3 regions of the Streptomyces sp. NPDC020489 genome follow, and region 1 is predicted to be linked to each of the others. Evidence: riboswitches for the same ligand, from Rfam matches in the RefSeq annotation. Region 1 holds a riboswitch; each other region holds the start of a gene.
The links. Region 1 has a riboswitch for cobalamin ahead of ACH41F_RS38600 (cobalamin biosynthesis protein). Riboswitches for the same ligand answer to the same signal wherever they lie in the genome.

Region 1 (3,260 bases):
CGCGCTGCTCGCCACCCGGCTGATGTACTCGCTCGGGAAGAAGTCCGAGGGCAGCAAGTCCTCCGAGAAGGGCTACCGCGCGGGCCAGATCGCCTCGGCCGGCCTGGTCTCCCTCGCCCACGGCACGAACGACGCGCAGAAGACCATGGGCATCATCACGCTCGCCCTGGTCGCCGGCGGTGCCGTCGCCCCCGACTCCGACCCGCCGATGTGGGTCATCCTCTCCGCGGGTCTCGCCATCGCGCTCGGCACCTACCTCGGCGGGTGGCGCATCATCCGCACCATGGGCAAGGGCCTGACCGACCTCCAGCCGCAGCAGGGCTTCGCCGCCCAGACCTCCGCGGCCACGGTCATCCTCGCCTCCTCGCACCTCGGCTTCTCCCTCTCCACCACCCACTCGGTCTCGGGTTCGGTGATGGGCGCCGGTCTCGGCCGCAAGGGCGGCGTGGTGCGCTGGTCGACCGCGACCCGGATGTTCGTGGCGTGGGGCCTGACGCTCCCGGCCGCGGCACTCGTGGGCGCCATCGCCGAGTCCGTCTGCGACCTCGGCAGCTGGGGCACGGCCCTGGTGGCGGTCTTCCTCGTCGGCTCCAGCGCGGCGATCTGGAAGATCTCGCGCCGCGAGGTCGTCGACCACACCAACGTCAACGAGAGCGAGGAGCCGGCCGGCGTCGTCACCACGGCGATCGCCGCGGTCACCCCGCCCCCCGCCGGCACGGTGACCGAGGACCTCACGGCCACCATCCCCGCCCCGATCGCCGCGACGGCGGAGCCGGCCCCGCCGGCCGCCGTCTGAGCCCCACGCACCCCACGTCAACGAAGGAATCACCGGCATGAAGATCGACTGGGAAGCGCTGGGCTCCGTCTTCGGCGTCAGCCTCGTGGTCACCGTGGCTCTCGTGGCCCTCTTCACCCTCGGCATCAAGGGCCTGACCCGCCAGGAACAGGCCTCGGCCCAGGGCGGCTCCGCCGCTCTCGCGGTCACCGGCGCATACGCCTGCTTCGCCGCCTGCGCGGCGGCGGTGGCGTACGGGATCTATCTGATCGTCGCCTGAGGCGACGCGCACGGCCCTCGTGGGGTGGGGGGGGGGGGGGCCGGCCCCCCCCCCCCCCCCCGGGGCCCCCCCCCCCCCCCCCCGGGGGGGGGGGGCGCCCCCCCCCCCCCCCCCCCCCCCCCCCCCACCCCGGCCCCACCCGCGGGGTCGCCCGCGGGGGGGGGGGGGGGGGTTTGGGTGGTTTTTGGGCGGGGGGGGGGGGGGCCCCCCCCCGCCGGGGGGGGGGGGGGGGCGGGTGCCCCGCCCCCCACCCCACGTTTTCGTGACAGCCGCGACGGCCCGTATGTGGGCCTCGGCACACTCCCCCGCCCCAGGTCAACGGCAAGTTGACGGCCCTTCCGGGCCCGTGGTGGACTGCCGGGGCCATGTACGACGGCATGGAGAGGAAGCCGGTGCGAGTCCGGCGCGGTCCCGCCACTGTCACCGGGGTAGGTAGCCCCGGGAGCCAGGAACTCTCGTCGTCGGTCTCGTCGAACCAGGGCGTGGACACCCTGAGTGAGGACATATCACCATGCTCGCCTGCCGTCTGAGGTACCGCTCCAGGTCGCTGCCCGACCCCACGGCCGGTTGAGCCGATGCGTGCCGATCGCGTCTTCGCGTACGGCGCCGCCGCCGGACTTCTCGGGGACCTGCTGCTCGGTGATCCACGCCGGGGGCATCCGGTCGCCGCGTTCGGGCGGGCCGCGGGCGCCGTGGAGCGGGTGCTGTGGCGGGACCACCGGGGGTGGGGGGCGCTGCACACCGCGGTGTGCGCCGGGGGCGTCGTGGCGCTCGGTGCCGTGGCGCAGCACGTCGTACGTCCCTCCCGTACCGCCTCCTTGGCGCTGACCGGCGTCGCCACCTGGGCCGTCGTCGGGGGTACCTCGCTCGCTCGTGAGGCCCGGGTCATCGGGCGGGCCCTGGCCGCCGGGGACGTCGAGGCGGCCCGGGAGCGGCTGCCGCATCTGTGCGGGCGGGACCCGCAGGCCCTCGACGCCGACGGGATCGCCCGGGCCGTCGTGGAGTCCGTCGCCGAGAACACCTCCGACGCCGTCGTCGGGGCGCTGGTGTGGGGGGCCGTCGCCGGGGTGCCGGGACTGCTGGGCTTCCGGGCCGTCAACACGCTGGACGCGATGGTCGGGCACAAGTCCCCCCGCTACCGGCGCTACGGGTGGGCCTCGGCGCGGCTGGACGACGTCGCGGGGTGGCCCGGGGCGCGGCTGACCGCCGTCCTCGCGACGGTGGCCGGCGGCGATCCGCGCGGTGCCGTGCGGGCCTGGCGTGCCGACGCGCGCCGCCATCCGAGTCCCAACGCCGGTCCTGTGGAGGCCTCGTTCGCGGGGGCGCTCGGGGTGCGGCTGGGCGGGACGTTGTCGTACGCGGGGCGGGTGGAGCACCGGCCCGTGCTGAATGGGGAGGGGCGATCCGTGGAGGTCACGGACATCGAGCGGGCCGTACGGCTGTCGCGCCGGGTCGGGCTGCTGGCGCTCGGCGTGGGTGTCGCCGCGCGGGCCGTCGTGCAGGGGCGCAGGTCATGAGCGGCGGGGGGCTTCTCGTCGCCGGGACCACCTCCGACGCCGGCAAGAGCGTCGTGACCGCCGGGATCTGCCGGTGGCTGGTGCGCCAGGGGGTCAAGGTCGCGCCGTTCAAGGCGCAGAACATGTCCCTCAACTCGTTCGTGACGCGGGAGGGCGCCGAGATCGGGCGGGCGCAGGCCATGCAGGCCCAGGCCTGCCGCGTCGAGCCGACCGCGCTGATGAACCCCGTGCTGCTCAAGCCCGGTGGCGAGCAGAGCAGTCAGGTCGTCCTGCTCGGCAAGCCGGTGGGCGAGCTGAGCGCACGCGGGTACCACGGCGGACGCCAGCAGCGGCTGCTCGGCACCGTGCTGGACTGTCTCGCCGAACTGCGGGGCACGTATGACGCGGTGATCTGTGAGGGCGCGGGCAGTCCGGCCGAGATCAACCTGCGGCGCACCGACATCGTGAACATGGGCATCGCCCGCAATGCCGGGCTGCCCGTGCTCGTCGTCGGTGACATCGACCGCGGTGGGGTCTTCGCGTCCTTCTTCGGGACCGTCGCCCTGCTGTCCGAGGCGGACCAGAAGCTCGTCGCCGGGTTCCTCGTGAACAAGTTCCGGGGGGACGTGTCCCTCCTCGAACCCGGGCTCGACATGCTGCACGGCCTCACCGGGCGGCGCACCTACGGCGTGCTGCCCTTCCGGCACGG
Region 2 (3,260 bases), on a different contig from region 1:
AACGCCCCGTCGGGCGGCACCGGCACCGGCAGCCCGATCCGCGCCAGGCCGTCCAGGACGAGCGCGCGCCGGCGCCCGAACTCGGCGCGCCGCTCCTCACAGACGGCGAGGGAGTCGGGGGTGAAACAGGCCAGGGCGGCGTGCTGGGCCGGGGTGGAGGCGCACAGGAAGTAGTTCTGGGCGAGGCGTTCCAGGGCCGGTACGAGGATCTCCGGGACGACGCACCAGCCGAGCCGCCAGCCGGTCATGCCGAAGTACTTGGAGAAGCTGTTGATGACGACGGCGTCGGGGTCGTACGACAGGGCGCTGCGGGGCGGCCGGTCCTGGTCGTCGTGGTCGCCGAGGTCGAGGTAGATCTCGTCGACGATCCGCCAGGCCTGGCGGTCCCGGACGAGTGCGCACAGCGCGGCCAGCTCGTCGCCCGGTACCGAGGTGCCGGTCGGGTTGGAGGGCGTGGCGACCATGACCCCGCGCGTGCCGTCCGTCCAGTGTTCCCGCACGGAGTCCGCGTCCAGCTGGAAGCGCGAGGCCGCGCTGGTCGGCACCAGCCTGACCCGGGCGCCGAAGCTCTCCATGATCTGCCGGTTGCAGGGGTAGGACGGGTCGCCGATCAGCACCTCGTCCCCGGGGTCGACGAGCGCGGCGGCGCCCAGCACCAGGGCGGCCGAGGCGCCGGCAGTCACGACGACGCGGCCCGGGTCGACGTCGACGCCGTGGCGCTCGCCGTAGAACCCCGCGATCGCCTGCCGCAGGGCGGGCATGCCGAGCGCCTCGGTGTAGCTCATGGGCCGGCCGTCCATGGCCGCGCGCATCGCCTCCACGACGGCCGGGGGCGCGCCGAAGTCGGGCTCGCCGAGGCTGAGCTTGACCACGTGGTGGCCCTGGGCCTCCAGGGCGGCGGCGTGCTTGCCGAACTCCATGGCGTAGAAGGGGGCGACGGACTCGGCCCGCTGCGAGATCCGCATGCGGCGACCTCCGGCTCGACGACGGACGGGACGTGCTGACCCTAAGCGGTCACGAGAGGGGCTGGTCCGCGGGCCCGCCCCTCGGGTCACCTCCTGGCCGTCAGGCCCGGGCGTGCTCCCGGCCGCCGCGGCTGTACGGGGGTGCCGTCGCGCACCGCGGGCGTGGATCCCGCGGTGCGCGCGGCGTTCGGCTCCGCCCCGGTGTGCGCCCGGTACGAGCCGGGGGGCGCCGTCTGCGCGCCCCCTGTCGGCGCTTGCCAGCGCCTTGACGAGGGCACTACTCTCGCCAGGCCTTGGTGAACGGGAAATCCGGTGTGATGCCGGTGCGGCCCTCGCCACTGTGATCGGGAAGTCCGGCTCCGGCCCTCGCGGGCAGCCACTGGGTCCTTGTGACCCGGGAAGGCGGAGCACCGGGCGGTGGGACCCGTGAGCCAGGAGACCGGCCAAGGCGCGTCAACCATCCACGAGGTGCTGGAGAGGGTCTGCTGAGCCATGCACATAGCCGAGGGATTTCTGCCTCCGGCGCACGCGGTCGCCTGGGGCGTCGCGTCCGCGCCATTCGTCGTCCACGGAGTGCGCTCACTCACGCGTGAAGTCAGGGAGCATCCGGAGAGCACCCTGCTCCTCGGCGCCTCGGGCGCCTTCACCTTCGTCCTGTCCGCACTGAAGCTGCCCTCGGTGACGGGCAGTTGCTCCCACCCCACCGGCACGGGCCTGGGCGCCATCCTGTTCCGCCCGCCGATCATGGCGGTGCTGGGCACCATCACCCTGCTCTTCCAGGCGCTGTTGCTGGCCCACGGCGGCCTGACCACGCTGGGCGCGAACGTGTTCTCGATGGCCATCGTCGGGCCCTGGGCCGGATACGGCGTCTACAGACTGCTGCGGCGTCTCGGTGCGCCGCTGATGGTGGCGGTGTTCTTCGGCGCGTTCCTCGCCGACCTGTCCACCTACTGCGTCACCAGCGTGCAGTTGGCGCTCGCCTTCCCCGACCCCGGCAGCGGATTCCTGGGCGCGCTCGGCAAGTTCGGCTCCATCTTCGCCGTCACGCAGATCCCGCTCGCGGTGAGCGAGGGGCTGCTGACGGTGTTCGTGATGCGTCTGCTGGTCCAGTCGAGCAAGGGCGAACTGACGCGGCTGGGCGTGCTGTTGAGCCGTCCGGAGAAGGCCGCGGCCGACACCGGGACGCAGGCGGTGGCCCGATGAGCCGGAACGCGAAGATCAACACGCTGTTGCTGCTCGTCGTGGTGGCGCTCGCCGTGCTGCCGCTGGCCCTCGGGCTGGGCGACCACAAGGAGGAGCCCTTCACGGGCTCCGACTCCGAGGCCGAGACCGCGATCACCGAGATCGAGCCGGACTACGAGCCCTGGTTCTCGCCGCTGTACGAACCGCCGTCCGGCGAGATCGAGTCGGCGCTGTTCGCCCTCCAGGCGGCAGGAGGCGCGGGCGTCCTCGCCTACTACTTCGGACTGCGCCGGGGCCGTCGGCAGGGCGAGGCCCGGGCACTGGCCGGACAGAAGTCCGAGGACGCCCGGGACGAGTCCGCCACCGAGCGGACCTGATCCCGCGTGCTGCCGATCGACGCGGCCGCGCACAGCAGCCACTGGCGCCGCCGCCATCCCGTGGACAAGGCCGTCCTCGGCCTGGGCCTGACGGTCCTGGCCATCTCCCTGCCGCCCTGGCCGGGCGCCGCCCTGGTGCTGCTGACGTCCGTCACCGTCCTCCTGGGCCCGGCGGGGGTGCCCGCCCGGCGGCTGTGGCGCGCCTACCGGGTACCGCTGGGCTTCTGCGCGACCGGGGCGCTCACCCTGTTGGTCCAGGTCGGCGGCCCCGACGGTCTCGTCGCCCCGGCCGACGGCGGCTGGGTGCGCGCCGGGGAGCTGTTGCTGCGGACGTCGGCCGCCTCCCTCGGCGTGCTGCTGTTCGCCTTCACCACCCCCATGTCGGACCTGCTGCCCCGGCTGGTCAGGGCGGGCGTGCCCGCACCCGTCGTGGACGTCGCCCTGGTGACGTACCGGATGAGCTTCCTGCTCCTGGACTCCGTGCGCCGCGTGCGGGAGGCGCAGGCCGCGCGGCTCGGGCACACCGGCCGGGCCGCGGAGTGGCGGTCGCTGGCCGGGCTCGGCGCGACCGCCTTCGTCCGGGCGTTCAGCCGGGCCGCCCGGCTCCAGGACGGTCTCGCCGGACGCGGTTACGACGGCACCTTGCGCGTGCTGGTGCCCGAGGCCAGGGTCTCGGTCCGTTTCACGGCCGCCAGCGTCGCGCTGCTCGTGGCGGTGGCCGCCCTCACCCTCGTCC
Region 3 (3,260 bases), on a different contig from region 1:
CCACCGACGGGCCGGCGCCGCCGTCGTCCTTCTCGGAGGGCTGAGCGGACTCGGTCTCCGGCTTCTTCCCCGACGCCACCTGCTCCCCGCACCCCGCCCGCGGATACCCGGCGATGGCGCACAGCAGGGCGTCGGAGCCGTACCGCAGGGGTGGGGCGACCGCCGCCAGGGCCTCCGCCGTGGTCGCGTCGGTGGCGACCACCGCGCACGCCGTCCGCGCCCGCGGCGGGGTCTCACCGGAGGGCGCGTCCGACGTTGTACCGAAGTCGACGACCAGCGCGACGCGCTTGCGGCCGTCCTCGGCCGGGGTGTGCGCGCAGATCGTGGCGAAGGACGCCGTGCCGCGGGGCTTCGCGGCGTCCGCGGAGTCCTCGCTGACGGCGAACCGGAAGCCCTGGACGTCCCCGTCGGAGGGGACGGCGGTGGCGGGCCCCTGGGTGGCGTAGGTCCAGGTGCCGCCGGTGCGGTCCCAGAAGGACCAGTAGCGGTAGCCGGTGGCGTGGGCGGCGCCGGTCGCGCCGGTCAGCAGGACCAGCGCGGCCAGGAGCGGGGCGAGGGCTCGGCGGGTCACGGCTGCCGCTTCTTGTTGCGGCCGCTGATCAGGAAGCCGACGCCGATGCCGGCGACGAGTCCGACGCCGATGATCCACCAGACGCTGACACCCTCCTCGTCCTTCTCGGCGGCCTTGTCGTCCGCCTCGGGGGCCCGGCTCTCGTTCGCGGCCGGGACGTCCCGCGGCTGGGGACCGGTGGCGTTCAGCAGGGCCACGAGGTCCGCGCCCCCGAAGTCGCGCGGGTTCAGACCGGCCGCCTGGGCGGCGAGGACGAGCTGCGCGTACGCGGCCGGGCCGCTCTGCTCGGCCCACTTCAGGGCGTGCGCCGCGAGCCAGCGGCCGGAGGCGGTGGCCTCGGTGTGGAAGTCGGCGGCGGAGAGGGCGACGACCGCGTCCGCGGTGTTGCCGTAGTCGGGCTGGTTCTCGCTGCCGGGCAGCACCGAGGTGAGGTGCTTGTCCTTCGCCATGGTCCTGGCGAGGTAGGAGGCGCCGTTGTGCGCGGCCTGCTCGGCGTCGCCGGGCTTCGCGCAGGACGCCGAGGCGGTGTCGTCGTCGGCCTGGATGTTCGTCGGCTGCTCACCGAGCGCGCCGAGCACGGCCGCGGCCGTCGCGTCCGCGTTGGCGGCGAGCTTGCCCTTCTTGTCGGGCTGGTAGGCGAAGGCACCCGCGCCGTCACCGGTGCACGGCAGGGCGAGCTTCAGCAGGGCGTCGTACGGCGTCCTGCCGCCCGTGCGCACCTTCGCGGGCTGCTCGCCGACGGCGGTCAGGGCGCCGATGACCACGGAGGTGGAGTTGGCGTCGCTCGCCCCGCCCGGCATGTAGCCCCAGCCGCCGTCCTTGTTCTGCACGGACTTCAGCCAGGCGACCGCCTTGCCCGGCGCGTCCTGGTGGCCGCCGGTCGCCGCGAGGGCCTGGACGGCGGCGGCCGTGCTGTTGGTGTCGACCATGACCTTGGCGTCACAGGCCTTGGCGGCATCCGCGCGGAAGGCGGGAAAGGCGCCGTTCGCGCACTGCTGGCCGGCCAGCCAGTCCACCGCCTTCTCGGCGGGGTCCACGCCCTGCTCCACCTGCGCGAGCAGGGTCACCGACTGCCGCCACACCCCGTCGTACGTGGGGTCCGCGCTGCCGTACAGCCCGTCCGGTGTCACCACCGACGGCGACGGCGAAGGACTCGCGGCCACGGCCGGTGCGGCGGCCCCGATGACGGCGGTGGCGGCCAGGACCGCGGCGCTGCGGCGGACGTTCATGATCGGCGGGTGCCTCTCCCTGAAAGCGGGGCCGGGCAGCGCGGGACACCCCGGCGGCTCGGCCCCGTATGCCTCGACGGTGCCGCACACCGGCCGGTTGCCGGTGCGCGTGAGCCGGTCACTGGGACCGTACGGGGCGATCCGGCTCGCCCTCGCGCGCTGCGCAGGGCTCACGGTTGCGGGTCAGCGCCGGAATTGCACCGGCTTCCCCCCGTACGGGCGTGATGACGACCCAGCCACTGTACCGGGCCGTAGAAAGCCGCTGAGGGGCGGCTGTGAGCGGCGGTGGTTCCGGGGCCGCGGAGAGCACGGGGAGCCTGATCGGCTCGGGGCGGGCCTGGGACGTGTACGAGATCGACGGGGCGGGGGTGCGGCGGCGACCAGAAGCGGGGGGGATGGTCCGGTAGGCGGGGGGATGGTCAGGCCCGGTCTCCTCGATTACCCGCTCGCCCCGGTCGCCCGAGGTGTCGGGCCGCCGAAGGGCAGGTGCAGGACCCGGGAGGCCAGCAGCCAACTGCCGTTCGCCGTGCGCCGGAACGTGTCCTCGTAGTGCCCGACCTGGACCGGCGGTCCGGAGGGGATCGGGGTCGTGCCGCCGGCGTGGCCGTCGACGCGGTACGTGGTGAAGTACGAGGTCGCGCTCGCGGTGTCGGCGGAGTCGACGGTGACCAGGATGTTCGACATCACCCGCCGCGAGAGCCGGCCGCCGGGGCGCGAGCCGAAGTACTCCCGCAGTGCCGCCCGCCCCTGGAACCGCCGCGCGTCGCCGCCCGGAGAGGGCCACTCCCAGCAGCCGTCCTCGGTGAACAGCTCGGCCACGGAGCCGGGTTCGCCGAGGTCGAGGCGGCGGACGAGGTCGACGATGAGGCGCTCGCAGGCGCGCTCGGCGAGGAGTCGCTCGATGGGGTCCATGATCCTGTGTAGCAGCCGCGGGCGGGCCGGGGCGACCGATCAGGCCACCGGGCCACCGAGGGGAGCGCGGCTCACGTCGCGTTCGGGGCTGCCACCGCCACGTACGTCACCGGCTCGCTCCCCGCGACCGCCTCCGCCCGCCCCAGCTTCACCAGCCGCCGCAGATGGGCCTCGGCCTCCGAGACCGCGATGTTCCGTGATCCGTAGGGGATCTGGTGCCAGGGCCGGTTCCACTCCATGCGCTCGGCGAGCTGCCACGGGGTCAGCGGCGCCGCGAGCAGGGCCAGCAGTCCGGTCAGCCGCTCCTCGTGGTGGGCGAGCAACTCCCGTACCCGGGCGGGCGCGTCGGTGAACGCGTACTGGTGGGCGGGGAGGATCTCCGCGGGGGCGAGACGGCCGACGCGTTCGAGGGAGTCGAGGTAGTCGCCGAGCGGGTCGGTGACGGTGGCGTCGTCGGGGTCCTCGTACAGGCCGATGTGCGGGGTGATCTCGGGGAGCACGTGGTCGCCGGAGAACAGCCGCCCGTGGCCGGGGAGTCGGGCGGGGTG

Region 2: linked by a shared signal. The riboswitch ahead of ACH41F_RS07885 (energy-coupling factor ABC transporter permease) and the one ahead of ACH41F_RS38600 (cobalamin biosynthesis protein) in region 1 are both predicted to bind cobalamin.
Region 3: linked by a shared signal. The riboswitch ahead of ACH41F_RS01805 (prenyltransferase/squalene oxidase repeat-containing protein) and the one ahead of ACH41F_RS38600 (cobalamin biosynthesis protein) in region 1 are both predicted to bind cobalamin.

What each region holds. Positions count from the first base shown of each region.
Region 1 is NZ_JBIRUZ010000021.1:74,068-77,327, reverse strand. It holds gene ACH41F_RS38610 (inorganic phosphate transporter) at 1-796, shown strand, start outside; gene ACH41F_RS38605 (hypothetical protein) at 834-1,055, shown strand; cobalamin riboswitch at 1,397-1,530, shown strand; gene ACH41F_RS38600 (cobalamin biosynthesis protein) at 1,631-2,572, shown strand; gene ACH41F_RS38595 (cobyric acid synthase) at 2,569-3,260, shown strand, end outside.
Region 2 is NZ_JBIRUZ010000003.1:162,360-165,619, reverse strand. It holds gene ACH41F_RS07890 (pyridoxal phosphate-dependent aminotransferase) at 1-965, opposite strand, end outside; cobalamin riboswitch at 1,243-1,428, shown strand; gene ACH41F_RS07885 (energy-coupling factor ABC transporter permease) at 1,458-2,168, shown strand; gene ACH41F_RS07880 (energy-coupling factor ABC transporter substrate-binding protein) at 2,165-2,524, shown strand; gene cbiQ (cobalt ECF transporter T component CbiQ) at 2,531-3,260, shown strand, end outside.
Region 3 is NZ_JBIRUZ010000001.1:407,166-410,425, forward strand. It holds gene ACH41F_RS01800 (SCO2322 family protein) at 1-571, opposite strand, end outside; gene ACH41F_RS01805 (prenyltransferase/squalene oxidase repeat-containing protein) at 568-1,800, opposite strand; cobalamin riboswitch at 1,918-2,051, opposite strand; gene ACH41F_RS01810 (nuclear transport factor 2 family protein) at 2,239-2,712, opposite strand; gene ACH41F_RS01815 (MBL fold metallo-hydrolase) at 2,784-3,260, opposite strand, start outside.